2 regions of the Rhizobium sp. WYJ-E13 genome follow, and region 2 is predicted to be linked to the other one. Evidence: riboswitches for the same ligand, from Rfam matches in the RefSeq annotation. Region 2 holds a riboswitch; the other holds the start of a gene.

Region 1 (15,597 bases), on a different replicon from region 2:
GCGCGTGACGGGCGGAGAACGGCGGTTTTCCGGGATCGCGAAAAGCCAGAGGAAACAAAGCGGCAGCAGCACGTAGCTCGTCGCTTCGAAAGAGATGGACCAGAGCGGGCCGTTGCCTTCGACAGGAAAGAAAGTGCGCCAGTGCCATTGGCTCATGAAGAAAAGGCCGCTGGCATAGCGCAGAGTAAGTTCCGGTGTCAGCACATGTCCAAGTAACGTGATGCTGAGGATGAAGCCCGCCGTCAAAGCCACCCAATAGCCGGGTACGATGCGGGCCGCGCGGCGTAGCGCATAGATGCGCAGATCAGGCATCGTATTGCCCGCATCAAGGGAACGCCAGAACGGCAAGGCCAGCAGGAAGCCGCTGAGGACGAAGAAGATGGCGACGCCGAAATTGCCGAAGCGCAAGGCAGTCAGCGTCGGTCGCAATTCTTCGCCGAGCTTGGTGAGGTCGATGCGCAGAATGAGATGGTGAGTGAGGACCAGCAGGCAGGCGGTTGCACGCAAGAAATCCGCTCCGGCCACCCGGTCCTGCTGCTGCATGTCGCTCCCTCGCTCCTTGCGGGACTTTGCAGTGAAAAGCTGCTGCCCGCAAGGGCGGGCTCGTCTCAGCCAAGGAGACTGTTGGTGTAGTAGGCGGAAAAGTCGGGCTTTTCCGTCAGTGCCGTACCGTTGGCATCGAGGAGGATGCCATGATCGAACAGGAAAGTGCCGATCGCTTCGGCCTTGGCCGGATCGATGGTGCCGATCGCGCCGTTTTCGCTCCTGAGGAAATGACCCTCGACGAGGGCCTTCTGCGATGCCTTGACAAGATCGGTGTTGAGCAGTGCGCCATTGCTGCCGGCGATCAGGAGGTCGCAGGCCTCGTCCGGATTGTCGACAGAATGGGCGTAACCCTTCAGTGTTGCCTGGATGAAGGCGCGGGCATTTTGCGGATTGGCCGCAAGATAGGCGTCGCTGGAAGCGATCGCGGTCGTCTGTTCGTCGGGAATGCCGTAATCGCTGTAGCGCCAGCGGCCGACCTGCCGGTTCTCGAGCTGGGCGGCAATGCCCTCCCAGGTGTAGATTTCCAGGGTGAAGTCGATGGCGCCGTTGTCGAGCGCCTCATAGGCTGAAGTGCCGAGCGTGACATTCTGGAAGGTGCCCTTGCCGCCGTCGTTGCGGATCATCGCGGAGACGAGCGCCTCCTCCCATGCGCCGCCGAAGCCACCATAGGTCTTACCATCAAGGTCTTTCGGGCTCTTGATGTCGTCACGGCCGCCCTTGAAGATCAGCCTGCCGGTTTCCGTCTGCACCACGGCGTAGACGAGCTTCACATCCGCGCCGGCGGCGCGCTGGGTGAAGGTTTCGATTTCCCCGCAGATGCCGAAATCGGCAACGCCGTTCGCGACCAGCGTGCCGGCGCTGGTATCGGCATAGGGCAGGATTTCGACATCGAGGCCGGCTGCTTCATAGAAGCCCTTCGCCCTGGCGACATAGATGCCGATATGATTGGTGTTCGGCGTCCAGTCGAGCGCGATGCGGACCTTTGCGGCAGCGGACTGGGCGAAGGCCGTGCGGCCGACGAGGCCTGCAGCCATGGCGGCAAAAAGGGTTTGTCGGCGGGTGAGAAGCATCAGGACCTCCTCAGGTTCTTTGCGGATGCAGCAGTGTTTGAAGGATTTCTGTTTCGATCGTCTGTGCGGCCGGGGAGCCGAGATCGGCAAGCGTGCGCGGTCTTGCCAGCGGCACCTCGAATTCCCTGACCACAGCTGCCGGGCGGGCGGAAAGCACATAGATGCGGTCGGACAAAAAGACCGCCTCGCGCACATCATGTGTAATCAGCAGCGCCGTCCAGCGATGATCGGTCCACATGCCTTGCAGCCATTCCTGCATCTGTGTGCGGGTCAGTGCGTCGAGCGCTCCGAAAGGCTCGTCGAGCAGCAGCACATCCTGCCGCTGGATCACAGTGCGCAGCAGCGCCGCACGCTGGCGCATGCCGCCCGAAAGGGCCGCGGGATAGTGGTTTTCGAAGCCGGCAAGGCCGAAGCGTTCGAAGAGAGGGGCAGCGACGGCGCGCGCTTGCCTGCGACGCATGCCATGCACTTCGAGGCCGAGGATCGCATTGTCGATCACGCTTCGCCACGGCATCAACGCATCGCGCTGGGGCATGAAAGCGAAGGCATGCGCAGCCTGTGAGAGCGGAGTGCCGTCGAAGAGAATGTCGCCTTTATCGGCCAGCAGTGCCTGTGTCAGCAGCCTGAGGATCGTCGACTTGCCGGAGCCAGAGGGGCCGACGATCGAAACGAATTCACCTCTGGCGATATGGAGAGAGATGTCCTTCAGCACCTCCATGCCATCAAAGGACTTCGAGATGTTCTTAAGCTCCAGCATCCCGCTCATCGGCGTTTCTCTGCGGCGGATTGCCAGGGCATGGCGAGACGCTGGATCGCCAGCGTAAGGCCGAAAAGGCACAGCGTCAGAAGGGCACTGAGAACGACGGCGGCGAGCACAAGATCCGGCCGGAAATTGTTCTTGGCGTTGAGGATGTAAATCCCCAGGCCACGGGAGGCGCCTGCATATTCGGCAAAGATCGCGCCGACCACGGCATAGGTGATCGATATGCGCAGACCCGCAAAGAAGAAGGGCATGGCGGAGGGAAGTCGCGCCAGGCAGAAGATGCGCCAGCGGCTCGCCTTCATGGAACTCAGAAGCTCGGCAATATCTCCGTCCGTCGATTCATAGCCCTGCAGCAGGGCGACCAGCAATGGGAAGAAGGTGACGAGCGCGACGAGCAGAAGTTTCGGCAGCAGCCCGAAACCGAACCAGAGCACGACCAGGGGCGCAATCGCGACCAGCGGCAGCGTCTGGCTGACGATGAAGAGCGGCAGCAGCGCGCGACGCATGAAGGGCACGAAATCCATCAGCACCGACGAGACGAAGGCAAAGACCAGCGACAGGGCAAAACCGCCGAGCGTTGCACTGAGCGTCGGCCAGGTATTGTCAAGCAGCGCCTGCCTGTTCACCCAGCTTTGTGTGAGGATGCGCGAAGGCGAGGGCAGGATGGAGGGTTTGATGCCGGAGAGATCGACATAGAGCTCCCAGACAGCCAGGAAAGCAAACACGGCAAGAATGGCAGGCAAGGCCCGCCTCAGTGTCGCAAATGTGGAATCCGATTTCGATAAGGTCATCGCCGTCAAGCGTCTCAGGCTTTGCTCGGGCTGTTCGCGGAGACCGTGATATCCAGCGTCACATGGCCTTCTGGATCGCCGAAGCGATAGAAGGCTTCGTGAATGGTCGCGAAGATCGCGCCGGCATCGCCGCGCAGCTTGGTGCAGAAATTCTTGGAGCGGTCGAATGTGCCCGAACGCTTCAGGAAATCGATGCAGCCATAGATCTCGTCCATATGCGTGCCCGTTCCCATAACATAGAGAGAAAACTGGGCTGCCGTTGCCCGGCCGGTCTGTTTCGTATCCCTGACTGCCGTGATCGCGGCCTCGACGCGCTCGGCAAGCGGCTCGGACCGGCTGGAAGACAAGCCGGCGCCGCAGATCGCATCATCCGGTTCGCCGGGGCAGCCACGCGAGATGGCGGCGGACAATACGCAATGCTCGCCGCTTGCGGCAGCCGAGACGAAGAGGTCGCGCATGGCGGCAAACAGCACGTCGGGCGGGCCGACCATCAGGGTAGAAATATCGTCGGTTTCGATGCGAAGACGATCGCGATAGGGCTCGAGAGCCTTGATAGCGTCAAGGATGATGCCGACGAAATTGCCGGACATCGGATACAGGGACACTTGCGCGCCGGAAAACATTTGGACCTCGCTCCGCTGGCATTACCCAGATCAGCTTTGAAGGGTCCGGAGGCATGCGCCTCACATCTCAGCCCCGGCAGTTCGGAGCTCCCCCGTGAAATTGTGGCGGAAACTAACACCGGGTTTGCGATACTGCAACCGCAAAATTCCTACCCGGCTACACGGTCGGTATGAGGGCGATGACCGTTTGGGAGCACCTGTTAGGTGTCGGGGAAGGAAACACCCGGACGGAGGCCCTGTCCGGGTGTCCAGCCGCTTCCGTACCTGCCAGAAACGGAACCGGATGTCGTTGTCTCAGGCGGCTACACCGGCATAAGGAGTGTCGCTGCGGGCGGTGATCAGCGCTTCAGTCCACCATTGCAACTGGGCCATCATTCGCGAGAGCCGGCGCAACGCATCCTGCGGATCCTGCAGCCAGCCTTCATTGTCGAAACGACGCCAGGGGGAGTTGAAGCTCACGGCGTCGCAGATCGTGACGGCATGGAGTTCGGCGAAGACGAGGCGGAGCTGTTCAACTGCCCGTAATCCGGCGGAGACACCGCCATAGCAGACAAAGGCAATCGGCTTGCCGTGCCAGGGCTCGATGAAGAGATCGATGAGGAACTTCAGTGAGGCGGTGAAACTGTGGTTATATTCCGGGGTGACGAGGATGAAGCCATCGGCCTGGTGAAGCCTGTCCGTGAGCCGTCTTGCCTCCGGATGATGCGGCGCATGCTCTCGCGGCAACGAAAATGCCAGCGGATCGATGATGTCGATCTTGAATTGCGGAAAGCGGGCCAGCTCTCTTTCGAGCCATTTCACCACCCTGTCGCAGATGCGGCCCTCACGCGTGCTGCCATAGATGACGGCAAGCCTCATGGGTTTCTGCATGCATTGCTCCTTCTCGTATCGCCTTTACGGCCTCGGGAGCGCAGTCTATAAAACCTCAACTAACATTGAGGTCAATAGGCCATGCAGCAGAATTCGACATTCTCGTTGAGCAAGCTCCTGACGGTGGGCGAGGTGGCAGAGCGAAGCGGGCTTGCTGTTTCTGCCCTTCATTTCTATGAGACGAAGGGGCTGATCTCCAGCATCCGCACCCGCGGCAACCAGCGCCGCTACGGCCGCGACGTACTACGGCGTCTCGGCATCATCAAGGTGGCGCAACGCGTCGGCATCCCGCTTGCCGAAATCCAGACTGCGTTCGAAACCCTGCCGCAGAGCCGTACGCCGACAGTCGAGGATTGGCAGAGGCTGTCGGCGCTCTGGAAAGATGATCTCGATGCCCGCATCAAGCGGCTGAGCCTGCTGCGCGACCATCTGACGAGCTGTATTGGCTGTGGCTGCCTCTCCATCGACGCCTGTCCATTGCGCAATCCCTTCGACGTTCTCGGCAGGCAAGGCGCCGGTGCGCGGCTTCTGGACCCGGGTGCTTAGACCTTCGGGCTTTCTTTTGGCTGATGGCCGCATATGTTAGGCCCTGGTAGTGCAAGCAGCGGGACCGGCCGCTCGCAAGGAGGAGAGCTTCGTGTTTCATCCCAAACTGTTCGAGAACCGCAATGTCGTCGTCACGGGGGGCGGCCGCGGTATCGGCCTGGAAATTGCCCGACAGTTTCTGGATTGCGGGGCGCGCGTACTCGTTCATATCGGGCGTGATGGGGAGCGCGAACTGCCGGATTTTCTGCTGACAGCCGAATCGGAGCGGCGGGCGCTGCTGCTGCCGGCAGATTTCCTGCATCCGCGCGGGGCGGCAAAGTTTGCGGAGGAGGCGCTTGAATTCTTCGATGCGCTGCATGTGCTGGTCAACAATGCCGGTACCATGCATGGCCGCTTTCTGGCCGGAGAGCTCACCGATGCCGAGTACGAGACCATCGTGCGCCTCAACCAGACGTCGGTGGTGGAGTTGACGCGCGCTCTGCTTCCGGCGCTGCGGGCGGCGCAAGGTGCTGCCATCGTCAACACGGTTTCGATTTCGGCGCTGACCGGCGGAAGCCCTGGTTCGGCGATCTACTCCGCATCGAAGGCTTTCGTTGCGACCTATTCGAAGGCGCTTGCCCGGGAGCTCGCGCCTGACGGTATAAGGGTCAATTGCGTCTCGCCCGGAACGATCGATACCGATTTCCATGCACGCTATTCATCTCGCGAAAAACTGGAGCAGACTCGTAAGTCTATCCCGCTGCAGCGGCTTGGAACAGCGGAGGATTGCGCGCCTGCCTATCTCTTCCTGGCGGCCCCTTCACTCTCCGGCTACATCACAGGTCAAGTCCTGGAGATCAACGGTGGTCAGCTTATTTGCTGATTTGGTTGGACTTTTTTTGGTACTTCATGACAATTGACCAATTCGCTTCTGCGAATATGATAGTGTACTGATCTACCTTATTACCTCCTTCCGAGAAGCAAATGCCATTGCCTAAACCGAAGCCGGGCATGACTGGCCAGGACTTGCAGAAGCTTGCTAACAAAGCCCACGAGGCGAGTGATCTCCTGAAGGCGCTAGCCCATCAGACCCGGTTGCTCATCCTTTGCATCCTGTCGGAAGGGGAAAAGACGGTCGGCGAAATCGAGGATATCCTGGGTATACAGCAGGCTATGGTGTCCCAGCAGCTTGCCCGGTTGAGGCTCGAAGGTCTCGTCAATACGCGGCGCGAAGGACGGCTCGTCTATTACAGCACAGGTAACGAAAGCGTTCTGGCTTTCCTCGAATCACTTTTCAGTCTCTTTCCTGTTGCCGAGAAAAGTTAGAGCCCACGGCTCTTGCGAAGCGGTGGACAAGCCGCAAAAATAGGCCTCGTCTCGAATTCGGCAGGGAGGCCGGATGATCGACAAGCTGGAATTCTTCATTGCGCTCGCCAACGAAAAACATTTCGGCCGTGCGGCAGAGGAATGTGGCGTCTCCCAACCAACGCTTTCGGCCGCCATTCGCCAGCTCGAGGATCAACTCGGCGTCATGCTGGTGCAGCGCGGCTCTCGCTTTCAAGGATTGACGCCGGAAGGGCAGCGCGTGCTCGAATGGGCGCGGCGTATCGTCGGCGACACACGCACCATGCGCGAGGAAATGCGCGCCGCCCGCAAAGGTCTCTCGGGCCATCTGCGTCTGGCTTCCATTCCGACCGCGCTCGCCATGTTGTCGCGAATCACAACGCCCTTCCAGGAGCGGCATCCCGACGTCACCTTCTCCATCGTCTCGCGCAATTCGCTGCAGGTGCTGAGCATGCTCGAAAACCTCGAGATCGATGCCGGCATCACCTATCTGGAAAACGAGCCGCTTGGGCGCGTCACCTCGGTCCCGCTTTATGCGGAGCGCTACAATCTGATCACCGCCGCCGGCAGCCCGCTCTCGGATCGCGAGAGTGTGACATGGCGTGAGGTAGGCGATCTTCGGCTTTGCCTATTGACGGCCGACATGCAGAATCGGCGTATCATCAACCGACATTTGACCGAAGCCGGTGCGACAGTGCATCCGACGCTTGAATCCAACTCGATGATTGTGCTTTTTTCGCATGTACGGACCGGCCGCTGGGCGAGCATCATGCCACGTAACGTCGCGAAATCATTTGGCTTTCCTGTGGAGATCCGAATGATCCCAATCGTCGAGCCGGAGGCGCACCATCTCGTTGGCCTGGTTGCTCCCTATCGTGAACCCTTTACGCCGCTTGTCTCCGCTTTGTTGCATGAAGCAAGAACACTCGTTGAAGACGCAGAACTTTGATAGGAAAAAACTATCGAGCAACGAGACTGCTTTATTGATTGCACCCTGCTTCCCTGAGACAGTTCTGTGGAAATCGCAATGACATGGGGAGTTTTGCGGTTTTCAGGGAATGCGTAAGCCGAAGGGAGGCTGCTGATGAATATACGTATCGCCGAGGGCGATATAGCCGGGCGTATCCGTTCGATCGTCGCTGATCTTCGATCCCTCGAAGGCCCACTGCTCCCCATTCTGCATGAGGTCCAGGACCAGTTCGGTTACGTGCCGCAGGAGGCCCTACCGGTCATCGCCGACGAGCTCAATCTTTCCCGCGCCGAGGTTCACGGGGTCGTAACCTTCTACCATGATTATCGAAATCATCCTGCCGGTCGGCACGTGCTGAGACTCTGTCGCGCCGAAGCCTGCCAGTCGATGGGTGGCGATGCATTGGCCGAACGTATCAAGACCCTGCTCGGCATCGATTTCCACCAGACGACTCTCGATGGCAGCGTGACCCTGGAGCCGGTCTACTGTCTCGGTCTCTGTGCCTGCGCGCCGGCCGCCATGTTCGATGGCGAGGTGCATGGCCGGGTCGATGACGAATTGGCGACCGAACTCATCGAGGAGGCGCGCCGATGACTGTGAAGATTTATGTTCCGCGCGATGCCGCAGCGCTCTCGCTCGGGGCCGAAAAGGTGGCAAAGGCGATTACCCAGGAGATCGCTGCCCGCGGCCTCGATGCGACTATCGTGCGCAACGGCTCGCGCGGAATGTTCTGGCTGGAACCGCTGGTCGAGGTCGAGATCTCCGGTAAGCGGATCGGCTATGGGCCGGTCAAGGAGAAGGATGTCGCCGGTCTGTTCGATGCGGGATTGATAGGCGGCGGCGCGCATGCGCTCTGTCTCGGGGAGGTCGAGGACCTCCCGTTCCTGAAAGGCCAGACCCGTCTCACCTTTGCCCGCTGCGGCATTACCGATCCGCTTTCGCTTGAGGACTATGAAGCCCATGGCGGGCTTGCGGGTCTTCGCCGCGCGGTGTCGATGCAGCCTGCCGATGTCGTCAAAGAAGTTACCGATTCCGGCCTTCGCGGTCGTGGCGGTGCCGGCTTTCCGACCGGCATCAAGTGGAAAACGGTGCTCGATGCGGCGGGTTCGCGCAAATATATCGTCTGCAATGCAGATGAGGGCGACAGCGGTACCTTCGCCGACCGGATGATTATGGAAGGCGATCCCTTCGTGCTCATCGAAGGCATGGTGATATCAGGCCTTGCGACCGACGCCACGAAGGGCTTCGTCTATACGCGCTCGGAATACCCGCACGCCATCGCCACGATGACAGAGGCGGTGGGGGTCGCCCGCAGGGCCGGCATTCTCGGCACCTCGGTGCTCGGTTCCGGCAAGGCATTCGACATGGAGATCCGCACGGGTGCAGGCGCCTATGTCTGCGGCGAGGAGACGGCGCTGCTGAACAGCCTTGAAGGCAAGCGGGGTGTCGTCCGCGCGAAGCCGCCGCTGCCGGCGCATAAGGGCCTGTTTGACTGTCCGACGGTCATCAATAACGTGATCTCGCTAGCTTCTGTGCCTGTGATCATGGACAAGGGTGCCGCCTTCTATCGCGATTTCGGCATGGGCCGGTCACGTGGCACCATTCCGCTGCAGATCGCCGGCAATGTGAAATATCGCGGTCTCTATGAAACCGCCTTCGGCCTGTCGCTCGGCGATATCGTCGATGATATCGGCGGCGGCACCGCATCCGGCCGGCCGGTAAAGGCGGTACAGGTGGGCGGCCCGCTTGGTGCCTATTTCCCGCGGGCGCTCTTCGATACAGCTTTCGACTATGAAGCCTTTGCTGCCAAGGACGGGCTGATCGGCCATGCCGGCCTCGTCGTCTTCGACGATACGGCCGATATGTTGAAGCAAGCTCGCTTTGCGATGGAGTTCTGCGCGGTGGAAAGCTGCGGCAAGTGCACGCCCTGCCGCATCGGCTCGACACGCGGCGTCGAAACGGCCGACAAGATCGCGAAGGGGATCGAGCCGGAAAAGAACCGCGAGCTGCTCGCCGATCTCTGCAATACGATGAAATTCGGTTCGCTCTGCGCGCTCGGCGGCTTCACTCCCTATCCAGTCATGAGCGCCATGACACACTTTCCCGAAGATTTTGCTCCGGTCCCTCTCACAGAAGCGGCGGAATAGACCATGTCTCTTGTTCACGAAATCGATTACGGAACGCCGGCCTCGAAATCCGAAACGATGGTGACGCTGACCATCGACGGCCGGCAGGTGACTGTCCCCGAGGGAACGTCGATCATGCGCGCCTCCATGGAGGCCGGCATCGAGGTGCCGAAACTCTGCGCAACCGATATGATCGATGCCTTCGGTTCCTGCCGCCTCTGTCTCATCGAGATCGACGGACGCAACGGAACGCCTGCCTCCTGCACCACGCCGGTGGCCTCCGGCATCGTCGTCCATACGCAGACCGAGCGCCTGAAGAATATCCGCCGCGGCGTCATGGAGCTCTATATCTCCGACCATCCGCTCGACTGTCTGACCTGCGCTGCCAACGGTGACTGCGAACTACAGGATATGGCAGGCGCCGTTGGTCTTCGCGACGTGCGTTACGGCTATGAGGGCGACAACCACGTCAAGGCTCGCAACAATGATGAGATCAATCTGAAATGGATGCCGAAGGACGAGTCCAATCCGTACTTCACCTTTGATCCGTCGAAGTGCATCGTCTGCTCCCGCTGTGTGCGCGCCTGCGAGGAGGTGCAGGGCACCTTTGCGCTGACGATCGAAGGGCGCGGTTTCAGTTCGAGCGTTTCACCAGGCATGCATGAGCATTTCGTTGATTCCGAATGCGTATCCTGCGGCGCCTGCGTACAGGCCTGTCCGACCGCGACGCTGACGGAAAAATCGGTCATCCGCATCGGCCAGCCGGAACATTCGGTTGTTACCACCTGCGCCTATTGCGGCGTCGGCTGTTCCTTCAAGGCGGAAATGCGCGGCGAGGAACTGGTGCGCATGGTGCCGTGGAAGGACGGGCAGGCCAATCGCGGTCACTCCTGCGTCAAAGGCCGCTTCGCCTACGGCTACTCGACGCACAAGGACCGTATCCTCAATCCGATGATCCGTGAAAAAGTGACAGATCCCTGGCGTGAGGTCACGTGGGACGAGGCCTATGCACATGTCGCTTCCGAGTTCCGCCGCATCCAGTATCAATATGGCCGCGAAGCGATCGGCGGTATCACATCGTCCCGCTGCACCAATGAAGAGACTTATCTTGTCCAGAAGCTGGTTCGCGCCGGCTTCGGCAACAATAATGTCGATACCTGCGCCCGCGTCTGCCATTCGCCGACAGGTTATGGTCTCGGCCAGGCTTTCGGGACCTCTGCCGGCACGCAGAATTTTGACAGCGTCGAGCAGTCCGATGTGGTCGTCATAATCGGCGCCAATCCGACCGATGGGCACCCCGTCTTCGCTTCGCGCCTGAAGAAGCGCCTGCGACAGGGCGCCAAACTTGTTGTCATCGATCCGCGCCGCATCGATATCGTCCGCTCGCCGCATGTCGAAGCATCCTTCCACCTGCCGCTGAAACCCGGCACCAATGTCGCTGTTATGACGGCGCTGGCGCATGTGATCGTGACCGAAGGCCTGTACGACGAGAAATTCATCCGCGAGCGTTGCGACTGGTCGGAATTCGAAGATTGGGCAGCTTTCGTGGCTGAGCCGCAGCATAGCCCTGAAGCCGTCGAGAAATTCACCGGTGTCAAGCCGGAAGACGTGCGTGGTGCTGCCCGGCTTTATGCGACCGGCGGGAACGGCGCCATCTATTACGGCCTCGGCGTGACCGAACACAGTCAGGGTTCGACGACCGTCATGGCGATCGCCAACCTCGCAATGGCGACCGGCAACATCGGTCGTCCGGGTGTCGGCGTGAACCCGCTGCGCGGCCAGAACAATGTGCAGGGTTCGTGCGACATGGGCTCCTTCCCACACGAACTTCCGGGCTATCGTCATATCTCCGACGATGCAACGCGCGATATCTTCGAAAAGCTCTGGGGCGTGAAGATCAACAACGAGCCGGGTTTGCGCATCCCGAACATGCTGGATGCTGCCGTCGATGGTTCCTTCAAGGGGATCTACATTCAGGGTGAAGACATTCTGCAGTCCGATCCGGATACCAAGCATGTGGCCGCCGGCCTTGCCGCTATGGAATGCGTCGTCGTGCAGGATCTCTTCCTGAACGAAACAGCGAATTATGCCCATGTCTTCCTGCCGGGTTCCACCTTCCTGGAAAAGGACGGTACGTTCACCAATGCCGAGCGCCGCATTAACCGTGTGCGCAAGGTAATGACGCCGCGCAATGGCTATGCGGATTGGGAAGTGACGCAGACGCTCGCCCGGGCCATGGGCCTAGACTGGCATTATGAGCATCCGTCCGAAATCATGGACGAGATTGCCGCTACGACGCCGAGCTTCGCTTCGGTTTCTTACGACTATCTCGAAAAGATGGGCTCGGTTCAGTGGCCCTGCAACGAGGCGCATCCGCTCGGCTCGCCGATCATGCATGTGGACGGGTTCGTACGCGGCAAGGGCAAGTTCATCCGTACGGAATATGTGGCGACCGACGAGCGCACCGGTCCGCGCTTCCCGCTGCTTCTCACGACCGGGCGTATTCTCAGCCAGTACAATGTCGGGGCGCAGACGCGCCGCACCGACAATGTCGTCTGGCATTCCGAAGACAGGCTGGAGATCCACCCGCATGATGCCGAGCAGCGCGGCATCCGCGATGGCGACTGGGTAAAGCTCGGCAGCCGCTCGGGCGATACGACGCTTCGCGCGTTGATCACCGATCGCGTGGCGCCCGGCGTCGTCTATACAACCTTCCATCATCCGGATACGCAGGCAAACGTCATCACAACCGACTTCTCCGACTGGGCGACGAACTGCCCGGAATACAAGGTGACGGCGGTGCAGGTCTCGCCATCCAACGGGCCCTCCGACTGGCAGATCGAGTATGATGAACAGGCTCGCCAGTCTCGCCGTGTCGTCGGCAAGATGGAGGCCGCCGAATAATGACGGAAAGGTCGACCCGCACGGCCGTGACGGAGGTCGCCCGGAAGGGCGGCATCATGACGCGGGGCGAGCGTATCGTGCCCGAGGAGGTACCGATCGCCTTTTCCTATGGCGGCAGTTCGCATGCGGTCATGATGGGCACGCCTGCCGATCTCGAGGATTTTGCTGTCGGTTTCAGCCTGACGGAAGGCATCATCACCGACCGCAGCCAGGTCGCCGGGATCGAGCTCATCGAGGATGAGAAGGGCATCGATGTCCAGGTGACGCTTCTCGATGATGTCGAGGATACGCTGAGGAGGCGTCGACGCAGCATGGCGGGACCTGTCGGCTGCGGCCTCTGCGGTATCGAATCGATCGAGCAGGCAGTTCGCAAGGTGCCCGACGTTTCCAAGGCGGGGCTGTCGCTGTCGCATGCCGATATCGTGCAGGCGATCGCACTGCTCAACGATTCCCAGCCACTGCATCGCGAGACGCGGGCAGTTCATGGGGCTGGCTTCTATGTTCCCGGCAAGGGGTTGATCGCCGTGCGTGAGGATGTCGGCCGGCACAATGCACTCGACAAGCTCTGCGGAGCCGTCATCAGAGCCGGCACTATGGGCGCGTCAGGCGCCGTCGCCGTTACCAGCCGCCTCTCCGTCGAAATGGTCCAGAAGACGGCGATCCTTGGTGCGCCCGTACTGATCGCCATTTCCGCGCCGACGGCACTTGCCATCCGCACTGCCGAGGAAGCCGGCATGACGCTTGTCGCCCTCGTGCGCGGCGAGGATTTCGAGATTTTCACCCACCCGCACCGCCTGTCGCCCGGAAGCATTGCCGATGTCGCATGATACCAAGACCAAACTTGTCTACATGGCAAACCAGATCGCAACCTTCTTCAAGACCCAGCCCGAGAGTGAGGCTGCGCAGGGGGTCGCGACCCATATCAACAAATTCTGGGAACCGCGCATGCGGCGGCAACTCTTCGAAATTCTGGAGAAGGAGGACAACGGCCTAGATGCGCTCGTGCTGCAGGCCGTTCCCTTGATCCACAAACCGGAGCCGGCAGAACAGTCGCTTCGTTAAACGAACATCGGTGCGTGAAAGAGGGGAGACGGGGATCAACCCGCCTGCACATGCACCTGTGACAGCAAGGTCTGAATTAAGGAGGAGTCGTTCATGACTGCAGCGGATACAAGTGCAGGCGATGTTCTGGCAGGTGTGGGCCTGCTGGATCGCGAAAGGATCATCGCAAGGCCAGGCTTCAATCGGTGGCTCGTGCCGCCGGCGGCGCTCGCCATCCATCTTTGCATCGGCATGGCCTATGGTTTCAGCGTCTTCTGGCTGCCGCTGTCGAAATCCCTCGGCATTACGGCATCCACCGTCTGCCCCGACCTGACGCTGGCGTCGGCACTCTTTACCACCAGCTGCGATTGGCGCGTTGCCGACCTTGGCTGGATCTATACGCTGTTCTTCGTGCTGCTCGGTTCGTCCGCCGCCATCTGGGGCGGCTGGCTGGAGCGTGTCGGCCCGCGCAAGGCGGGTGTCGTCTCGGCCTGCTGCTGGTGCGGCGGCATTATCATCGCCGCTTTCGGCGTCATCACGCATCAGCTCTGGATGATGTGGGTTGGTGCGGGCGTGATCGGCGGCATCGGCCTCGGTCTCGGCTATATCTCGCCGGTTTCGACGCTGATCAAATGGTTCCCTGACCGGCGCGGCATGGCGACCGGCATGGCGATCATGGGTTTCGGCGGTGGCGCGATGATCGGTGCTCCGCTGGCCAACCTCCTGATGAACACCTTCAAGACGGATACGTCCGTCGGCGTCTGGCAGACCTTCATCGTCATGGCGGCCATCTATTTCGTTTTCATGATCGGCGGCGCATTCGGCTACCGTATTCCGCCGGCCGGCTGGCGTCCGGAAGGCTGGACCCCGCCTGCCGCCAAGAGCACGATGATTACCACCAGACATGTTCACCTGCGGGACGCGCACAAGACAAAGCAGTTCTGGCTCATCTGGGCGGTGCTCTGCCTCAACGTCTCGGCGGGTATCGGCGTTCTCGGCATGGCTTCGCCGATGCTCCAGGAAATCTTCGCCGGTTCGCTGATCGGCTTGCCGGATGTCGGTTTCGCGCAGCTTGACGCCGGTCAGAAGGCGTCGATCGCGACGATTGCTGCCGGCTTTGCCGGTCTGCTGTCGCTCTTCAACATCGGCGGACGGTTCTTCTGGGCCTCTCTGTCCGACAAGATCGGCCGCAAGAATACCTATTACACCTTCTTCATCCTGGGAATCGTGCTCTATGCCGCCGCACCGACGCTCGCGGATATGGGCAACAAGGCGCTCTTCGTGCTTGCCTTCGGCATCATCCTGTCGATGTATGGTGGCGGCTTCGCGACTATCCCCGCTTATCTGGCGGATATCTTCGGCACGCAGTTCGTCGGCGCAATTCACGGCCGTCTGCTGACGGCGTGGGCGACTGCCGGCATCGTCGGTCCCGTGGTCGTCAACTATATCCGTGAAGCGCAGATCGCTGCCGGCGTGGCGCCTGGACCGGCGCTCTATACGGGCACGATGTATATCCTCGCCTGCATGCTGGCGCTCGGCCTGATCGCCAATGCGTTTGTGCGGCCGCTCGCCGACAAATGGTTCATGTCAGACAATGAGGTCGCCGCCCTTCAAGCAAAGACTGCCGCTGCCAATGCCGGGCCGACCGGTTCGTTTGGCATCGGTACAGGCGGTCTCGATGTTAAGGCGGCGCTTGCCTGGGCGGTGGTTGGCATTCCGCTGCTCTGGGGCGTCTGGGTGACGCTGAGGGCGACCTTGGCATTGTTCGGCTAAAAAAGAAGCTCCCTCGCGGGAGTTGTGGAGAGACTGGAGTGATCGGAGACCGGGCGGAAGCGTGCTTGCCGCCCGGTTTTTGGAGGGTAAATTCACTGCAGGAACCATCCTACAAAGCTCGACGAAGCTGGGTTCACGCCGGCTCAGGGGCCGCCTGAGCTTGAACAACAAAAAACCGCCCTTGTGGAGGCGGTTCCTCGTTCGTGTCGTGTCGTGAGGCGATCAGGCCGCCAGCTCGTCCGTCTCGTTTT
Region 2 (15,597 bases):
GGCTGAAGTATCATGCCCCCTCCATTGAACTCGTGCGCCAGAGCGGCGCCGATATCCTGCTTCTGAGCGAGGCCGATCTTGGCATGGCGCGTGCCGGCGACCGTCATACGGTTGCCGATCTCGCTCGTGATCTCGGCATGTCCTATGTTTTCGGCGTGGAATTCGTGGAACTCGGTCTTGGAAACTCCCGCGAGCGCAAACGGCATGAGGGGGAGACGAATTCAGTCGGCTTCCATGGCAATGCACTGCTTTCCCGCCTGCCACTGCAGGACGCGGCACTCATCCGTCTCGATGACGGCGGCACATGGTGGACGGATGCGAAAGACGGCCAGGGCCGCATCGGCGGACGTATGGCAATTGCCGCGAAGGTCGAAACCGCATTCGGACCGATCCTTGCCGTCAGCGTCCATCTGGAAAGCAAGACCGATGTCGAGGATCGCGCCAGGCAGACGAGGCGGCTGATCGAGGCCGTCGAAAGGCTCGCCGGCGACCTGCCCGTCGTGATCGGCGGCGATTTCAATACCAATATGCTGCCCAGTGGCTCACGCGAGCCGCGAGCACATGAGCCTCTTTTCGGCCTGGTTGCTGAAGCCGGCTACCATTGGGAAACGGGCAATGATTTCGTGCATACGCGCCGCGCCGGCCCGGACGGCGTGCCACAGCCGCCCTTCGCCCGGCTCGACTGGCTGTTCACGCGCGGCCTTGTGGTGAGCGATGCCGTGACCGTTCTGGCCGTCGATGCCGATGGCGTGGCGATCTCGGACCACGAATTGATCAAGGCGCGGTTTTCCGCACCCTGATCAGACGCTTGCGAAGCGTCTCGAGCCAGCGCTTCGTCCCTTCGGGCCAGCAGCTCTTTGGTCCACTTCTACGTCCTCGCCGCCACGAGCCCTTTGAGCGGCAGGACTTGGCTGATGAGACGACAATGGTAGCAGCCACCCGGGCAACAAGGTCGGTGTCGAGGCTATCCATTTTCCCGGACCATTGGGTAAAGATGTCGTGAAAATGAGAAAGCGAACGCCTATATAGATGCCGAATCTTTTTGAAAGGAACCCCATTATGACTATCAATGGAAGCCTGCTCGTTGCGGGATCGGAAAAGCGCGGCACGCGCGGCGAGCTTTATGGCGTCGAGGCAGCCACCGGCGCGGCTCTGCCCGTCTCTTTCGGTGGCGCCTCAGCAGAAGACGTCGAAGAGGCGACCAAGCTTGCATGGGAGGCCTTCGCCTCCTACCGGGAAACCGACCTGGAAACGCGGGCAGCCTTTCTTGAGACGATTGCCAGCGAAATCGAAGCGATCGGCGATGAGCTGGTCGTCCGTGCAATGGCAGAAACCGGACTTCCGCGCGGACGGATCGAGGGCGAGCGCGGCCGCACGATCGGACAGCTTCGGCTGTTTGCAAAGGAGGTTCGTGAAGGCCGGTTCCAGGAGCTTCGCTTCGATGGCGCGGATCCGTCCCGCAAGCCTGTTCCGAAGCCCGATCTGCGCCTGCGCAACGTTCCCCTCGGCCCCGTGGCGGTTTTCGGCGCATCGAACTTTCCCCTCGCCTTCTCCGTCGCCGGCGGTGACACGGCATCTGCGCTCGCAGCTGGATGCCCTGTTGTCGTCAAGGCGCATTCTGCCCATCCGGGCACGTCGGAACTGGTAGGCCGGGCCGTACAACGTGCCGTCGCCAGGGCCGGCCTGCATGTCGGCACCTTCGCGCTCCTCTTCGATACCGGCTTCGAGGTCGGACAGAAGCTCGTCGCCGATGCAAGAATTCGGGCAGTCGGTTTCACAGGTTCGCGCCGCGGCGGCACAGCGCTGATGAAGATCGCTTCCGAGCGCAAGCAGCCGATCCCGGTCTATGCCGAAATGAGCAGCATCAATCCCGTTATCTTCTTCCCCAACGCCCTGAAAAGCCGCGCGGCAGAGATTGCAACGGCTTTTGTAGGCTCGCTGGTCCTGGGTGCCGGACAATTCTGCACCAATCCCGGCCTCATTCTCGCCGTCGATAGCGAAGGTCTCGATACTTTCATTGCCAAGACGCGGGAGCTCCTGCCTGATGTCGACGCGCAGACAATGCTGACGGGCTCTATCGCCAAGGCATTCTGTGATGGCGTCGCCCGGCTGGAAAAGCATCCGGAAGTCCGCCTCGTCGCCAATGGCAAGCCGGGCAGTGAATTCGAAGGCACGGCCGCTCTCTTCGAGACGACGGCTGCGGCATTCCTCGCGCATCACGAGCTTCAGGACGAGGTCTTCGGCGCGGCCGGCCTTATCGTGCGCTGCCGCGATCTCGCAGAACTCGAGCGCGTCCTCGACGGCCTCGAAGGCCAGTTGACCGTCGCCCTCCACATCGCCAGCGAAGACGGGCCGGAAGCAAGGCGCCTCGTGCCCAAGCTGGAAATGCTTGCCGGACGACTGCTCGTGAATGGCTTCGGAACCGGTGTCGAGGTATCGCCCGCCATGGTGCATGGCGGCCCCTACCCGGCAACCGCCGACGGCAGATCGACCTCCGTCGGGACGCTCGCTATCTACAGGTTCTTGCGTCCGGTTTCCTATCAGGACTTTACGACTAACCTGCTTCCGGCCCCGCTGCGCTGATTGGATCGGGCTTGCCAAGCTCAAAACGCGGGGGCTTTTAGGAGACCATGCGAGAGGTTGGCAAGCTCCAAACCAACGCTGTGGCGCCAGGAGTGTGTCTCTTTCGTAAAACCGTCATTTTGCCAGTGACAGCGGCACCATTCTCTGCAAGAGAGAGTGCCGTTGAGAGACAGGGGCGCCCGTTTGCAAGAATGGGCTGAGAAGCACCCTTCGAACCTGAACCGGATAATGCCGGCGGAGGGAGTCGCTCGGGTGGCAGTCTGCTCTCTTGCATGATCGTACCCGTGCCTGCCCCGCCTGAAAAGGGGTACTATGGAGAACAAGACACCCGGAGCACTGTTGACGGCCATGCGCGCCAAGCCGCCGCTCGTGCAGTGCATCACCAATTATGTCGCCATGAACATCGCCGCCAATGTGGTGCTTGCGGCCGGGGCGTCGCCTGCCATGGTTCATGCAGCCGAGGAGGCCGGAGAATTTGCTGCGATCGGTGGCGCTTTGACCGTCAATATCGGCACGCTCTCCACTCAATGGATCGACGGCATGCATGCAGCAGCACGTGCTGCGAATGCAGGCGGCAAGCCGTGGGTTCTCGATCCGGTCGCCCATTACGCGACTTCCTTCCGCCGCAAGGCGGTTGCCGATCTGCTGGCGCTTCGCCCGACGATCATCCGCGGCAATGCCTCGGAAATCATCGCGCTTGCCGGCGGCGAAAGCCGCGGCCAGGGCGTCGACAGCCGTGACCCGGTGGAGCAGGCCGAGGCTTCTGCCCGGTTGCTCGCTGAACGGCATGGCGCAGTCGTCGCTGTCACCGGGGTCGTTGATTTCGTGACTGATGGCGCACAAGCGCTGCGCATCGAAGGCGGCTCGCCGCTGATGCCACAAGTCACCGCTCTCGGCTGCTCGCTGACCTGCCTCACAGGCGCTTTTGCCGCAACCATTGTCGATGATCCCTTTGCAGGCGCAGTTGCGGCGCTCGCCACCTTCGCGGTTGCCGGCGAAGAGGCGGCGAAAGACGCTGCCGGCCCGGGCTCCTTCTCCTGGCGCTTCCTCGATGCGCTCGCCGCGCTTGATGGCTCGACACTGGATGCAAAAGTCAGGATCAATGCCGCATGAAAGACTTTGACCTTTCCCTCTATCTGGTCCTGGATCCTGATCTTTGCGCCGGTATCGGCATGGTCGAGACGACACGGCTCGCCGTTGCGGGTGGCGCGACCATGGTGCAGCTTCGCGACAAACATGGCGGAACGGCAAGAATGGTGGAGACTGGCCTTGCCCTGAAAGAGGTCCTGAAGGGTACAGGCGCGCTGCTGATCGTCAATGACGATGTGGAGGCGGCCGTTGCAATCGGCGCCGACGGGCTGCATATCGGCCAGGACGATACGGGGCCAGCCGCCGCACGTTCGATGATCGGACCGGACATGATCCTCGGCCTGTCGGTGGAGACCGAAGCTCTGGCAACGGCAATCGACCCTGGTATCGTCGATTATGCCGGTATCGGACCAGTCTTTGCCACCCCAACCAAGACGGACCACAAGCAGCCGATCGGCTTTGACGGGCTGGCGAGACTGGTAAAGGCTGCACCCGTTCCAACAGTTGCGATCGGCGGCCTGAAGAGCGAGCATGTCGCTTCCGTCTTTGCAGCAGGCGCCGAGGGGCTCGCTGTCGTCTCGGCGATCTGCGGTACGCTTGATCCGAAGGCTGCGACGCTTCGCATTGCCGATGAAATCAGAAAGGTCAGCCGATGATCCGCAACGTTTTGTCCATTGCCGGCTCCGACCCATCCGGCGGCGCTGGCATCCAGGCCGATCTCAAGGCTTTGTCGGCCCGTGGCGTTTATGGCATGGCGGCGCTGACGGCGTTGACGGCGCAGAACACGCTGGGTGTGACCGGCGTGCATCTCGTGCCGCCGCATTTCGTCGCCCAGCAGATCAAGGCCGTCTTTGCCGATGTTCGCGTCGATGCCGTCAAGATCGGCATGATCGCCAATGCCGGCATCGCCGAAGCGGTTGCCGAGGCGCTGGCGCCCCATCGCGGCATTCCCATCGTCATCGACCCCGTCATGATCGCCAAGGGAGGAGCGGCTCTCCTCGACCCGCAGGCCGTTGATGCGCTCACACGGCATCTGCTGCCGCTCGCTACGCTCCTCACCCCTAATCTGCCGGAAGCCGCCGCGCTGCTGCACGAAGAGTGTGCCCAAAACCGTAAGCAGATGGCCTCGCAGGCCGAGCGCCTCCGGGCACTTGGTCCCGCTGCCGTGCTGGTCAAAGGGGGCCATCTCGAAGGCGACGAGAGCCCGGACGTGTTGTCGATCGCTTCCGGTCTTCACTGGTTCGAAGCCAGGCGTGTGCCGACGAAGAATACGCATGGCACGGGCTGCACCCTGTCCAGCGCCCTTGCTGCGGAGCTTGCCAAGGGCGTTTCGCCGCAGATGGCGGTCGCAACCGCCAAGGCCTATCTTGCGCAAGCGGTCGCGGCTGCGGGCGAATTGACGGTCGGTTCCGGGCATGGGCCAGTCCACCATTTTCATGCCCTGTGGAAAGGCGCCGGGCTCTGAGGCGGATCACATTTCAAAGATTGTCAGACGGCCCTGCTCGGCCTCTTCGTCGACCGCTGCAATCTACGACCGCATCGGCAAGGGCCGTGGTCGAATATGAGGCGGACCATTTCATGCGTGTGGTCTGAGAGAGGTTTGTTGGCATCGGCTGCCGGCCTATGCTAGTGGACGGTCCCCTTTACCGAGACGAAACTGCCATGCTCCCCTGGATCCAACTCGATTCCGCGACCATTCCCGGCGAAGGCGGTGAGTTGCGGCTGAAACAGCGCGGCAGCGAATTCTCGATCATGCTCGGCGCCAACGAGCTGATGAACAGCCGGCTCAGCGGTTCCGAAGAAGCGCTCGCCACGCTCTCTCACGACCGCATCAAGTCGCATCCAAAGCCAAAAATCCTGATCGGCGGGCTCGGCATGGGTTTTACGCTGCGGGCTGCGCTCGCGATCCTGCCAGAAGATGCAAGCGTCGTCGTTGCCGAACTGGTGCCTGCGGTCATCGCCTGGGCGCGCGGTGCGATGGCCGAGGTCTTCAAGGGATGCCTCGACGATCCGCGTGTCGCAATCCATCAGGGAGATGTCGAGGAAGCTATCCGCGCCGGCAAGGCCAGCTATGACGCCATCCTGCTCGATGTCGATAACGGCCCCGATGGCTTGACCCGCAAATCCAACGACCGGCTTTATGATTTCGCCGGCCTGAAATCCGCCCGCGAAGCACTCCGCCCTGGCGGCGTGCTCGCGGTCTGGTCCTCCGGACCGGATCCATCCTTCACCCGCCGGCTGAAGGATAGTGGCTTTGCCGTCGATGCGGTCAATACGCGTGCCAACGGCAAGCGCGGCGGCGCACGGCACGTCATTTGGCTCGCGGTCAAAGCTGGTCGCTGATCAGATCTCGAAGGCCTGTCGGAAAAATTGCATATTTATCCGAGGAGGCGACGGGAGCGCACTCAAGAGAGCTTGAGATTGGTGCGATAATAATCGTATCCCATAGGTCATGGATCGCGAAGACGAGGAGGTCTCGCGGCCGTTCATCGGCTGAGCCACATGCGGAGGCATGACATGCCAGCCCTCGATTGGATACGAGTATGCGCCTTTCAGACTGCCATAATTTCCATGACTTCCGCCGCCTCGCCAAACAACGCCTTCCCGGGCCGATCTTCAATTATATCGACGGCGCAGCGGATGACGAGGTGACCTACAGGCGCAACACGTCATCCTTCGAAAGCTGCGATCTTCTTCCAAGCGTGCTGCGCGGCGTCAGCGAAGTCGATATGTCGGTCACCGTCATGGGACAGAAACTCGCGATGCCGGTCTATTGTTCGCCGACGGCCCTGCAGCGGCTCTTCCATCATGAGGGCGAAAGGGCGGTTGCCCATGCCGCCGGCAAATTCGGCACGATGTTCGGCGTCTCATCGCTCGGGACGATCAGCCTGGAAGAAGCGCGGCAGATCAGCAGCGGGCCGCAGGTCTACCAGTTCTACTTCCACAGGGATCGCGGCCTCAATCGCGAAATGATGGCGAGGGCCAAGCAGGCAGGCGTCCAGGTGATGATGCTGACGGTCGATAGCATCACCGGCGGCAACCGCGAGCGCGACAAGCGTACCGGCTTTGCCATTCCCTTCAAACTCAATCTCGCCGGCATGGCGCAATTTGCGGTCAAACCGGCCTGGGCGATGAATTATTTCACGCATGAGAAATTCCGCCTGCCGCAACTCGACAGCCATGTGGACATGGGCAGCGGCACCATGTCGATCAGCCGCTATTTCACCGAGATGCTCGATCCCGCCATGAACTGGGACGACGTTGCAGAAATGGTGAAGACCTGGGGCGGACAGTTCTGCCTGAAGGGCATCATGACAGTCGAGGATGCCAAGCGCGCCATCGATATCGGCTGCACCGGTATCGTGCTGTCCAATCACGGTGGACGTCAGCTCGACGGATCGCGAAGCGGCTTCGACCAGCTTGCGGAAATCGTCGATGCCGTAGGCGACCGTATCGATGTCATGGTCGATGGCGGCATTCAGCGCGGCACCCATGTACTGAAGGCCCTGTCGCTCGGCGCCAAGGCCGTCGGCGTCGGCCGCTACTACCTCTTCCCGCTTGCCGCCGCCGGTCAGGCCGGCGTCGAACGGGCGCTCCTGCAGATGAGAACGGAAATCGAGCGCGGCATGAAGCTCATGGGCTGCGCCACCGTCAGCGAGCTCTCTGCAGCCAACCTGCGTTTCCGCACCTTTTGAGACCACGGCTTGGCTGCACCTTCTGTCGGGTACGGCCAAGCTCTGACCATCAGGGGATCAGGCGCGCGCAATCTTCCGGGGCACCGATGCGCCCTCCTGCTGGCGCTGGCGAATGATCGCCGACGCCTCATGCGGATCGGGCGGCAAGACGGCATTCTTCAGCGCGATCGAATATTCATGCTGAGGATTGTCGAGCACAGCGCGCGCGTCACCGCTTTCCACCACCACGCCCTTGCGCATGATGATGACCCGATCGGCGATGTAATAGGCCGTCGCCAGATCGTGGGTGATGTAGATGATCGACACCTTGAGCGTATCACGCAGTTCGCGGAAAAGATTGACGATCGACATGCGCAGCGACGCATCCACCATCGAGACCGGCTCGTCGGCGACGATCAGCTTCGGTTCCGGAATGAGCGCACGCGCCACCGCAATGCGCTGAAGCTGGCCACCCGACAATTCGTGCGAATAACGTCCGCGGACCTCCGCAATGGAGAGGCCGACCCGCTGCAGGGCCGCGTCGGCAAGCGCCTCCCTCTCAGCGCGGCTCTTGGCACCCTTGAAACGATGAGCGGTGGCAAACAGGTATTCGTCGATGCGCGTCAGAGGGTTGAAGGCTTCGAACGGGTTCTGGAAAACCGGCTGGACCCTGGCCATGAAGGCTTCGCGGGCACTGCGACTGCGAATATCGCCGATATCGGCGCCATCGAAGCGGATCGTGCCGCGGTCGGCCTTTTCACTGCCGAGAATCATCTTGGCAAGCGTGGACTTGCCGGAGCCGGATTCGCCGACAATGGTGAAAATCTCGGGCCGGCCGGTCTCAAGCGCGAAACTGACGTCGTTGACCGCCGCCATCTTGGCACGCGAGAAGAAGCCGCCGATCGGAAACAGTTTGGTGACGTTCTCAAGTTCGAGAAGGTGTTCGCCGCTCATTGGATCTTATACTCCCCTGCCCTGAAACAGGCGACACGCCCGCCGGTCGCGCTTGGCTGCATGACGGGCACTTCTTTCGAGCATCTCTCGATCGCGATCGGACACCGCGGGTGGAAGCGGCACCCGGGCGGCGGATTGGAAAGCGCCGGCGGTTTGCCCTGCAGGCTCTTTCTGGTTTTCGTATCGCCGATCCGCGGCAGGCTGCCGATCAGATGAACCGTGTAGGGATGCTGCGGATTGTCGAAGATCGCCTGGGTCGGCCCTTCTTCGGCAAGCCGCCCGGCATACATGATGGCTAAGCGATCGGTGATCGCGGCATGCACGGACATATCGTGTGTCACAAAGATGACCGAGGCCTGCATGCGCGTCTGGACTTCCTTGATCAGCGCAAGAACATCCTGCTGCACCAGAACGTCGAGCGCCGTCGTCGGCTCGTCGGCAATGATGAATTCCGGTTCACAGACGGTCGCCAGTGCAATGGTCAGTCGCTGGCGCATGCCGCCTGAGAGTTGATGCGGAAAGGCTTCGAGCACATGCGGGTCGAGATGCAGGCGGGCAAGATGCGCCTCGACACGCTGACGAAAAGCGACTGGATCGAGATCCATATGCTGGGAGGCAAAATCGTTGAAGGCATGCTTCACACGCCGGACCGGGTTCAGCACGTTCATCGAGCCCTGCATGATATAGGACAGGTGCCGCCAGCGCGCGGCCTTCATTTTCTGCGGCTCGCCATAGACGTCGATCTGCTTGCCGCCGAAGTTGAAATTGACAGTGCCGCCGACGACACGCATCGGCGGGCGAATGGCGCCGGCAAGCGTCTTGATCAGCGAGGTCTTGCCGCTCGAAGATTCTCCGGCGATGCCGTAGATCTCGTTCTTGCGCACCGTCAGGCTGATATCGTCGACCGCGCGGATCTCGCGCCGCACGCCGAAATAGTCGTTGACGTAATAGCATTTCAGCCCGTCGATCGTCAGCGCGTCCCGGGAATTTTCGACGAGGGTCAAGGGCGCTTTCCTCAAAAGGTTCTGCATCGTCTCAGGCTCCCATCCGGGCGAGCCGCGAGCGCGGATCGATATATTCGTTGACCGACATGGCGAGCATGAAGAGGCCGAGGAAGAGGATCACTACGAAGAGCATCGGGAAGGCGATCCACCACCAGACACCGGCGACCATGGCGGAATGGGCATTGGCCCAATAGATCATGCCGCCGACGGTCGGCCGGTTGATGTCGGAAAAGCCGAGAATGGAGAGCGTCACTTCAAGGCCGATCGCCCAGATCAGGTTGTTCATCGTGGTGAAGAAGACAATCGGCATGACATAGGGAAGATGCTCGCGGATGAGGATTTGCGACGTGCGCATGCCGGAAAAGACCGCATGCCGGGTGAACTCCCGATGGCGCAGCGAGAGCGCCACGGAGCGGATGAGGCGGCTGTCATGCGTCCAGCCGAGCAGGGCCGCGACGATTGCGAGCATCGACCATGTCATCTGGTCACGCAGTACGAAGACCAGAAGAAGCAGGATCGGAATATTGGGCAGCGCGCCGAGCGTATCGTTGATGCCCATGATGACCTGGTCGGTGCGCCCCCCGATGTAACCTGAGACCAGGCCGACGACCAGCGCAACGAGGCGACTGATGACGGCGACGATGATGCCGAAGATGAGCGTATTGCGCAGCGACGCGCCGATCTGCCAGAAGACATCCTGTCCGCGCGACGTCGTGCCGAACCAGAACTCGGTTGACGGTGGCATATCGGGGATCACGACATAGATGGCCGTCTCGTCATAGGGCGAGAAGAAGGATGAGACGATCAACCCGACAATGATCAGAATCAGGATCGTCCCGAAGAGGAATTCCTTGTTGTAGCGGAGCAGGTCTCTAAGGATCTTGAACATCGCACTTATCCCAGTTTCACGCGCGGATCGATCAGCGGGTAGATGATGTCGATCACGAAGACGGCGGACGCGACGGCAATGATGGCAATGGTCGTCACGCCGAGCACCAGGCTGTAATCGCCAGAATAGATGCCCGAGATCAGGAGCTTGCCGATACCAGGGTAATTGAAGACGAATTCGACGATGACGGCGCCGCCGAAGACATTGCCGAGGCTGAGTGCCAGGCCCGTGACCTGCGGCAGCATGGCGTTGCGGGCCACATAGTGCGAAAAGATGCGGCTTGAGCGCACGCCACCAAGCTCGGCATAAATAACATGGTCGTCGGTGACGATGTTGGAGACGAGCGAGCGCATGGAGATGAACCAGCCGCCGATACCCACGAGCACCAGGGTCAGCGCCGGCAGGATGCCGTGCTCGATCACCGAGCTGATGAAGGCCCAGTTGAAGGCCGGCGCAAGGTTGACCTGGGCGCCGTCACTGATCGGCAGGATCGGCCAGATGAAACCGAAGAGAATGACGAGACTGAGGCCGATAATGTAGGTCGGGATCGGCTGCAGCGCCATGATGACGATGCCGGCGAGCTTGAGCAGCCGGCTGTTTCGGAAATAGCCGGCAAGCGCGCCGAGCAGGTTGCCGATGATCCAGGCGATGATGGTCGCGAGCGTCAGAAGGCCGACAGTCCAAGGCAAGGCGCGGCCGATCACGGTCATGACAGGCGTCGGGAAGGAGGACAGCGAGGGACCGAAATCGCCAGTCAACACCCGCCCCCAGAACGTGAAATACTGATCGAGAAGCGGGCCGCCCGTTCCATAGAGCTCCCGCAGCGACTGGCGCAGGATTTCGACCGCCTGCGGATCGGTCGAGCCGAAGCTCGTCAGCAGCGACACGGTCTGCTCCACCGGATCGACCGGCGAGAAATGTGCGATCAGAAACGCAAGCGTGATGCCGGTAATAACGACGAAAAGGAACTGCAGGAAACGCTTGCCCGCATAGATCAGAAAGCCATTCATGGCATCCACCCTCCAATAGCAGAAAGGGGCGGCCGGCTGCCCGGCCACTCCGCAGGTCGACGCTGTCAGTTCTTGGGAGCGTCCGGGTTGGCCTTCAGGCCGACGACCATGTAACGAATGTTCGACCAGTTCGGCCCCGAAGCCGAATAGGGGTTCTCAGCGCTCGGATAGTTGGTCCAGTAGGTCGTGTCGAACGGAGCGAACTTGTTATAGGCCATCAGCGGGATCATCGGCATCTCCTCGACGGCGAGCTTCAGGAAATCCTGGCCGACCTTCGTGACGTCAGGAGAATCGAAGGCAATGGATCGGTTCTTCGCGATGATCTGATCGAGGCGCGGATCCTGCCAGCGCTGAAGGTTGCGCGGCGGCTGGATCTGGCCGAGCGGCTTGATAAACTCCGAATGGTAGCTGTCCAGGAAGAAGGACAGATCCGGATGACCACCCCAGGTTTCGATGCTCCAGTAGATCGCCGCTTCGTAATCGCCGGTGCTCAGGCGCTGGCCGTTGGTCGGACCGGCAACATCCACCTTTGTGGCGATGCCGTTCTGGCTCCACTGCTGGGCGATGACCGTGCCGGCACGCGCCAGTGTCGGGATGGCGTCGCCTTCCACCTGCAGGCGGATTGTAAACGGCGTACCGTCAGGCTTCAGCCATTGTTTGCCGCTCTTCTTGAAGCCCGCCTTCTGTAAGAGTTCGCCTGCGGCCTGAACGTCCTGCTTCCACCAGCCGAAGCCGAAGGTGCGCTGAAGCTGTTTCGGATCGGTCGGGATCTGATCGCCCCACTGGCCGCGGACCATGGTAGCGATCTGGGCGGAGATGTTGGGGTCATAGGGCTTGATCTTGCGGCTGCCCGTATCGAGCTCGAAATTGGTGAGCCAATCCTGCATCGGCGCATAATAATCATCGGGCGCCGAACCCGTCGGCGGCGTGGCAAGGGCAGCAAGATTGGCAGCGCCACGGTAAGAACCCAACGCCACTGCGCGGATATCGATCATCAGCGCCAGCGCCCACCGGACATCCTTGTTGTCGAAGGGCGCTTTCTTCGTGTTGAGCAGCACAGACGGCAGGGTCGGATCGGGATGGGCGAAGGGGAAGCCCTTCAGCCAGGAGGCGACGCTCTTGCTGTCGCGCATCATCGCAAACATGCCCTCGGGCGCCATGTCGTTGATCACATCGAGATTGTGATTGCGCTGCTCGATGACGCGAGCCTCGGGATTTCCGGCGGCACGATAGACGACATACTTGACCTGCGGCGGCTCCTTGGCGGCCATGCCGATCGAGGTGCGCTGCCAGTCGTCGCGCAGTTTCCAAATCGTCCAGTTGCCGCCCTTGTCGTAGCTCTGCAGCACATAGGCGCCTAGCGAGACCGGCGGGTTGTTCTTGAACGACAGCGGATCGCCGGCCTTTTCGAAAACATGTTTCGGCATGATCCAGGCGGCGTTCCAGCGCACGGTAAACAGCGTGTGGAAGCGCGAATTGGGTTTCTTCAGATGGAAGACGACCGTCTGCGGATCGGGATTTTCAACGCTGGCGACATTGACGGTAAAGGGCGCGCTCCAGGACATGCCGGGATGGTCGATCTGCGTCTTCACCGTATAGACCACATCGTCGCTGGTGAATTCGACACCGTCGCTCCAGTAGATGCCATTGCGCAGCTTCACCGTCATCTGAGTGAAATCGGCATTATAGGCTGGAGGCTCGGTGGCCAGGGCATTCTGCCATGCATCAGGGCCGCCTTCAGGATTGATGAACCACAGCGTGTCGGTCGTCAGTTGCTGCAGGCCGTTGACATTGGCAGCACCGCCGCCACCCGGCGCCCACACGTTGAACCAGTCTGCATTCTGTTGCGGCGTGCCCTGAATGATCAGCGTTTCGTTGCGCGGAATACCGGCAATGAAATCCTGCGCATAGGCAGGGAGGGCGGCGAGAGACAATAGGGCAATCACTGCAAATCTAGGGAACTTCATCGGACGCTCCTCCTCCTCGGCCCGCGCGAGCGGGCGCTTCCTGTAATCCGTTATCGATCGCGTTCCGGCGACAGCGTCTGCATAGGGATCGAGAGATCCATATGCCTCCTCCAAACGTTCAGCTTCGCCACAGCATTTATCGACAATTTTTCGCCAAACGGCAACAGGTAATTTTTAGAATGCTAAAAACACTTGGAATTATCGGCATTTTCTAACCGCCTCGCAAGCGCGACTTTTTATATTATTGACAAAATGGTCATTTCGCATAGCTTTTGCGACGAGCGCGGCACCCTCCCAAGACAGCCGCACCTCATCACCATATTGGTCGGTTGGCCTTCGGGAGGAGGCTGAGGCGTGACCGTTCAAGAGGAAAAGACGATGACGAGTTCCTATGACGTGACCATCAACGTTCACGCCAGCAAGCCGACAGGGCCTTACAAGCCGCTGTGGAACTGGTTCGGTTATGACGAGCCGAACTACACCTATTCCCCGCATGGCAAGAAGCTCCTGAAAGAGCTGACGGAGCTCAGCCCCGTTGCGCCGCGCATCCGCGCGCATAATCTATTGACGAGCGGCGACGGCAAGCCAGCGCTGAAATGGGGCTCGACCAATGCTTATACAGAGGATGCCAACGGCAATCCCGTCTATGACTGGACGATCATCGACCAGATCTTCGACACCTATGTCGAAGCCGGCAACATCCCGCTGATCCAGATCGGCTTCACGCCGGAAGCGCTTTCCGATTTCGACGGTCCCTACAAGCATCATTGGGAGCCGGCCGACCGTTACGCAACGATCACCACCGGCTGGACCGCCCCGCCGAAAGACTTGAAGAAATGGGGCGACCTGATCGAGGCCTGGGCGAGGCATCTGGCCGATCGCTACGGCGAGGACGTCGTTTCCTCGTGGCCTTGGGAAGTCTGGAACGAGCCCGACGGCCATTACTGGACCGGCACGATCCCGGAATTCTGCGCCATGTACGATGCGAGTGCTCGCGCCGTAAAGCGCGCCATGCCCAAGGCGCGCGTAGGCGGACCACACACCTGCGGCGCTTTTGCCAATGAGAAGGCACAGACCTTTCTCCGCGCCTTCCTGCGCCACGTCGTCGAAAGCAAGCCGCCACTCGATTTCATCGCCTTCCATGCCAAGGGAAATCCGGTCATCTTCGATGGTCATGTGCGCATGGGCCTGCACAAGCAGTTGCGAGACATCGAGACCAATCTCGCCATCATCAACGAGTTCCCGGAATTGCGGCATCTGCCCGTCGTCATCGGCGAATCGGACCCTGAAGGGTGCGCCGCCTGCTCGGCTCGCGTTCATCCGCAAAACGGCTATCGCAACGGCCCGCTCTACAGCGTCTATGTCGTCGAGAGCATGATCCGTACCTATGAACTGTCGCGTCGCGCCAATATCGAGATCGAGGGCGCGGTTACCTGGGCCTTCCTCTTCGATGACCAGCCCTATTTCGACGGCTTCCGGGATCTGGCGACGAACGGCGTCGACAAGGCCGTGCTGAACGGCTTCCGCATGCTCGGCAAACTCGGCGGCGAATGGCTCGAATCAGAAAGCGATTATCGCCGCGATATCGAGGACATCATGAGCCACGGCGTTCGCGACAAGCCCGACGTCAATGTTGTGGCGACCCGCGACGACAAGGGTGTCTCGGTTCTCGTCTGGCACTATCATGACGACGACGAGGCAGGCCCCGCTGCCAATGTCAGCCTCTCCATCGACGGCTGGGACAACCGACCGGCCTCGCTCAAGCACTTCCGGATGGATGAGCAACATTCCAACTCCTTCCGCGTCTGGAAGGAAATGGGCAAGCCGCAGGATCCGCAGGGCGCCGATTACGCCAAACTCGAAGCCTCCGGAAAGCTCGTACAGATCGACGAAAAGGCCGCGATTTCCGTCAAGGACGGCAAGGTCGATCTGCATTTCTCCCTGCCGCGTCAAGGCGTGTCTCTCCTGCGCCTGGACTGGTGAGACGGCAGGCCAGTGGGAGCGCAATCCTCCAAATTGCGCTCCCTGACCTTTCGAATAACAGCCTCAGTGTTCGCTCACATACGCGAGATAGCGCTTCTTGCTCGGCTGCAGGTGATCGACGCAGAGCTGGGCCAGAACCCAGTTATCCCTGCCCTTCAGCATCTCGATCATCAACCGGTGATGCTCGTGCGAAATCCGCAGCGATTCCTTGCTCGACATCGAGTTGGCGCGCACCGGCAGGCTGAGGCGCATATAAAGTTCGATCGACTGGACGAGATGGGAGTTGCCGCAGGCGCTGAAGAGCGTCAGGTGGAACCTGTCGTTCGTCTCGTGCACACCGCGAAGATAGCCGGCTTCCACGTGCCGGCCATGCTCCTCATGCAGGGCCGTCAATTCCGCGATCAGCTCGTCGGGCGCCGGTAGCGGAATCCAGAGTGCGGCCTG

What was found. A riboswitch is a leader RNA that binds a small molecule or an ion and turns the genes downstream of it on or off. The one in region 2 is predicted to bind thiamine pyrophosphate.
Region 1: linked by a shared signal. The riboswitch ahead of KQ933_RS18160 (Ykof family thiamine-binding protein) and the one ahead of thiM (hydroxyethylthiazole kinase) in region 2 are both predicted to bind thiamine pyrophosphate.

What each region holds. Positions count from the first base shown of each region.
Region 1 is NZ_CP076853.1:3,637,908-3,653,504, reverse strand. It holds gene KQ933_RS18180 (acyltransferase) at 1-543, opposite strand, end outside; gene KQ933_RS18175 (ABC transporter substrate-binding protein) at 609-1,619, opposite strand; gene KQ933_RS18170 (ABC transporter ATP-binding protein) at 1,627-2,382, opposite strand; gene KQ933_RS18165 (ABC transporter permease) at 2,379-3,170, opposite strand; gene KQ933_RS18160 (Ykof family thiamine-binding protein) at 3,185-3,793, opposite strand; TPP riboswitch at 3,784-3,897, opposite strand; gene KQ933_RS18155 (NADPH-dependent FMN reductase) at 4,088-4,663, opposite strand; gene soxR (redox-sensitive transcriptional activator SoxR) at 4,745-5,209, shown strand; gene KQ933_RS18145 (SDR family NAD(P)-dependent oxidoreductase) at 5,301-6,071, shown strand; gene KQ933_RS18140 (helix-turn-helix transcriptional regulator) at 6,173-6,514, shown strand; gene KQ933_RS18135 (LysR family transcriptional regulator) at 6,588-7,481, shown strand; gene KQ933_RS18130 (formate dehydrogenase subunit gamma) at 7,617-8,096, shown strand; gene KQ933_RS18125 (NADH-quinone oxidoreductase subunit NuoF) at 8,093-9,649, shown strand; gene fdhF (formate dehydrogenase subunit alpha) at 9,653-12,532, shown strand; gene fdhD (formate dehydrogenase accessory sulfurtransferase FdhD) at 12,532-13,359, shown strand; gene KQ933_RS18110 (formate dehydrogenase subunit delta) at 13,349-13,594, shown strand; gene KQ933_RS18105 (OFA family MFS transporter) at 13,688-15,346, shown strand; gene KQ933_RS18100 (chemotaxis protein CheW) at 15,569-15,597, opposite strand, start outside.
Region 2 is NZ_CP076854.1:552,274-567,870, reverse strand. It holds gene KQ933_RS24195 (endonuclease/exonuclease/phosphatase family protein) at 1-800, shown strand, start outside; gene KQ933_RS24190 (aldehyde dehydrogenase (NADP(+))) at 1,060-2,583, shown strand; TPP riboswitch at 2,745-2,843, shown strand; gene thiM (hydroxyethylthiazole kinase) at 2,896-3,696, shown strand; gene thiE (thiamine phosphate synthase) at 3,693-4,328, shown strand; gene thiD (bifunctional hydroxymethylpyrimidine kinase/phosphomethylpyrimidine kinase) at 4,325-5,137, shown strand; gene KQ933_RS24170 (spermidine synthase) at 5,335-6,015, shown strand; gene KQ933_RS24165 (alpha-hydroxy acid oxidase) at 6,216-7,367, shown strand; gene KQ933_RS24160 (ABC transporter ATP-binding protein) at 7,425-8,300, opposite strand; gene KQ933_RS24155 (ABC transporter ATP-binding protein) at 8,297-9,331, opposite strand; gene KQ933_RS24150 (ABC transporter permease) at 9,336-10,193, opposite strand; gene KQ933_RS24145 (ABC transporter permease) at 10,199-11,203, opposite strand; gene KQ933_RS24140 (ABC transporter substrate-binding protein) at 11,269-13,170, opposite strand; gene KQ933_RS24135 (beta-xylosidase) at 13,525-15,153, shown strand; gene KQ933_RS24130 (GntR family transcriptional regulator) at 15,217-15,597, opposite strand, start outside.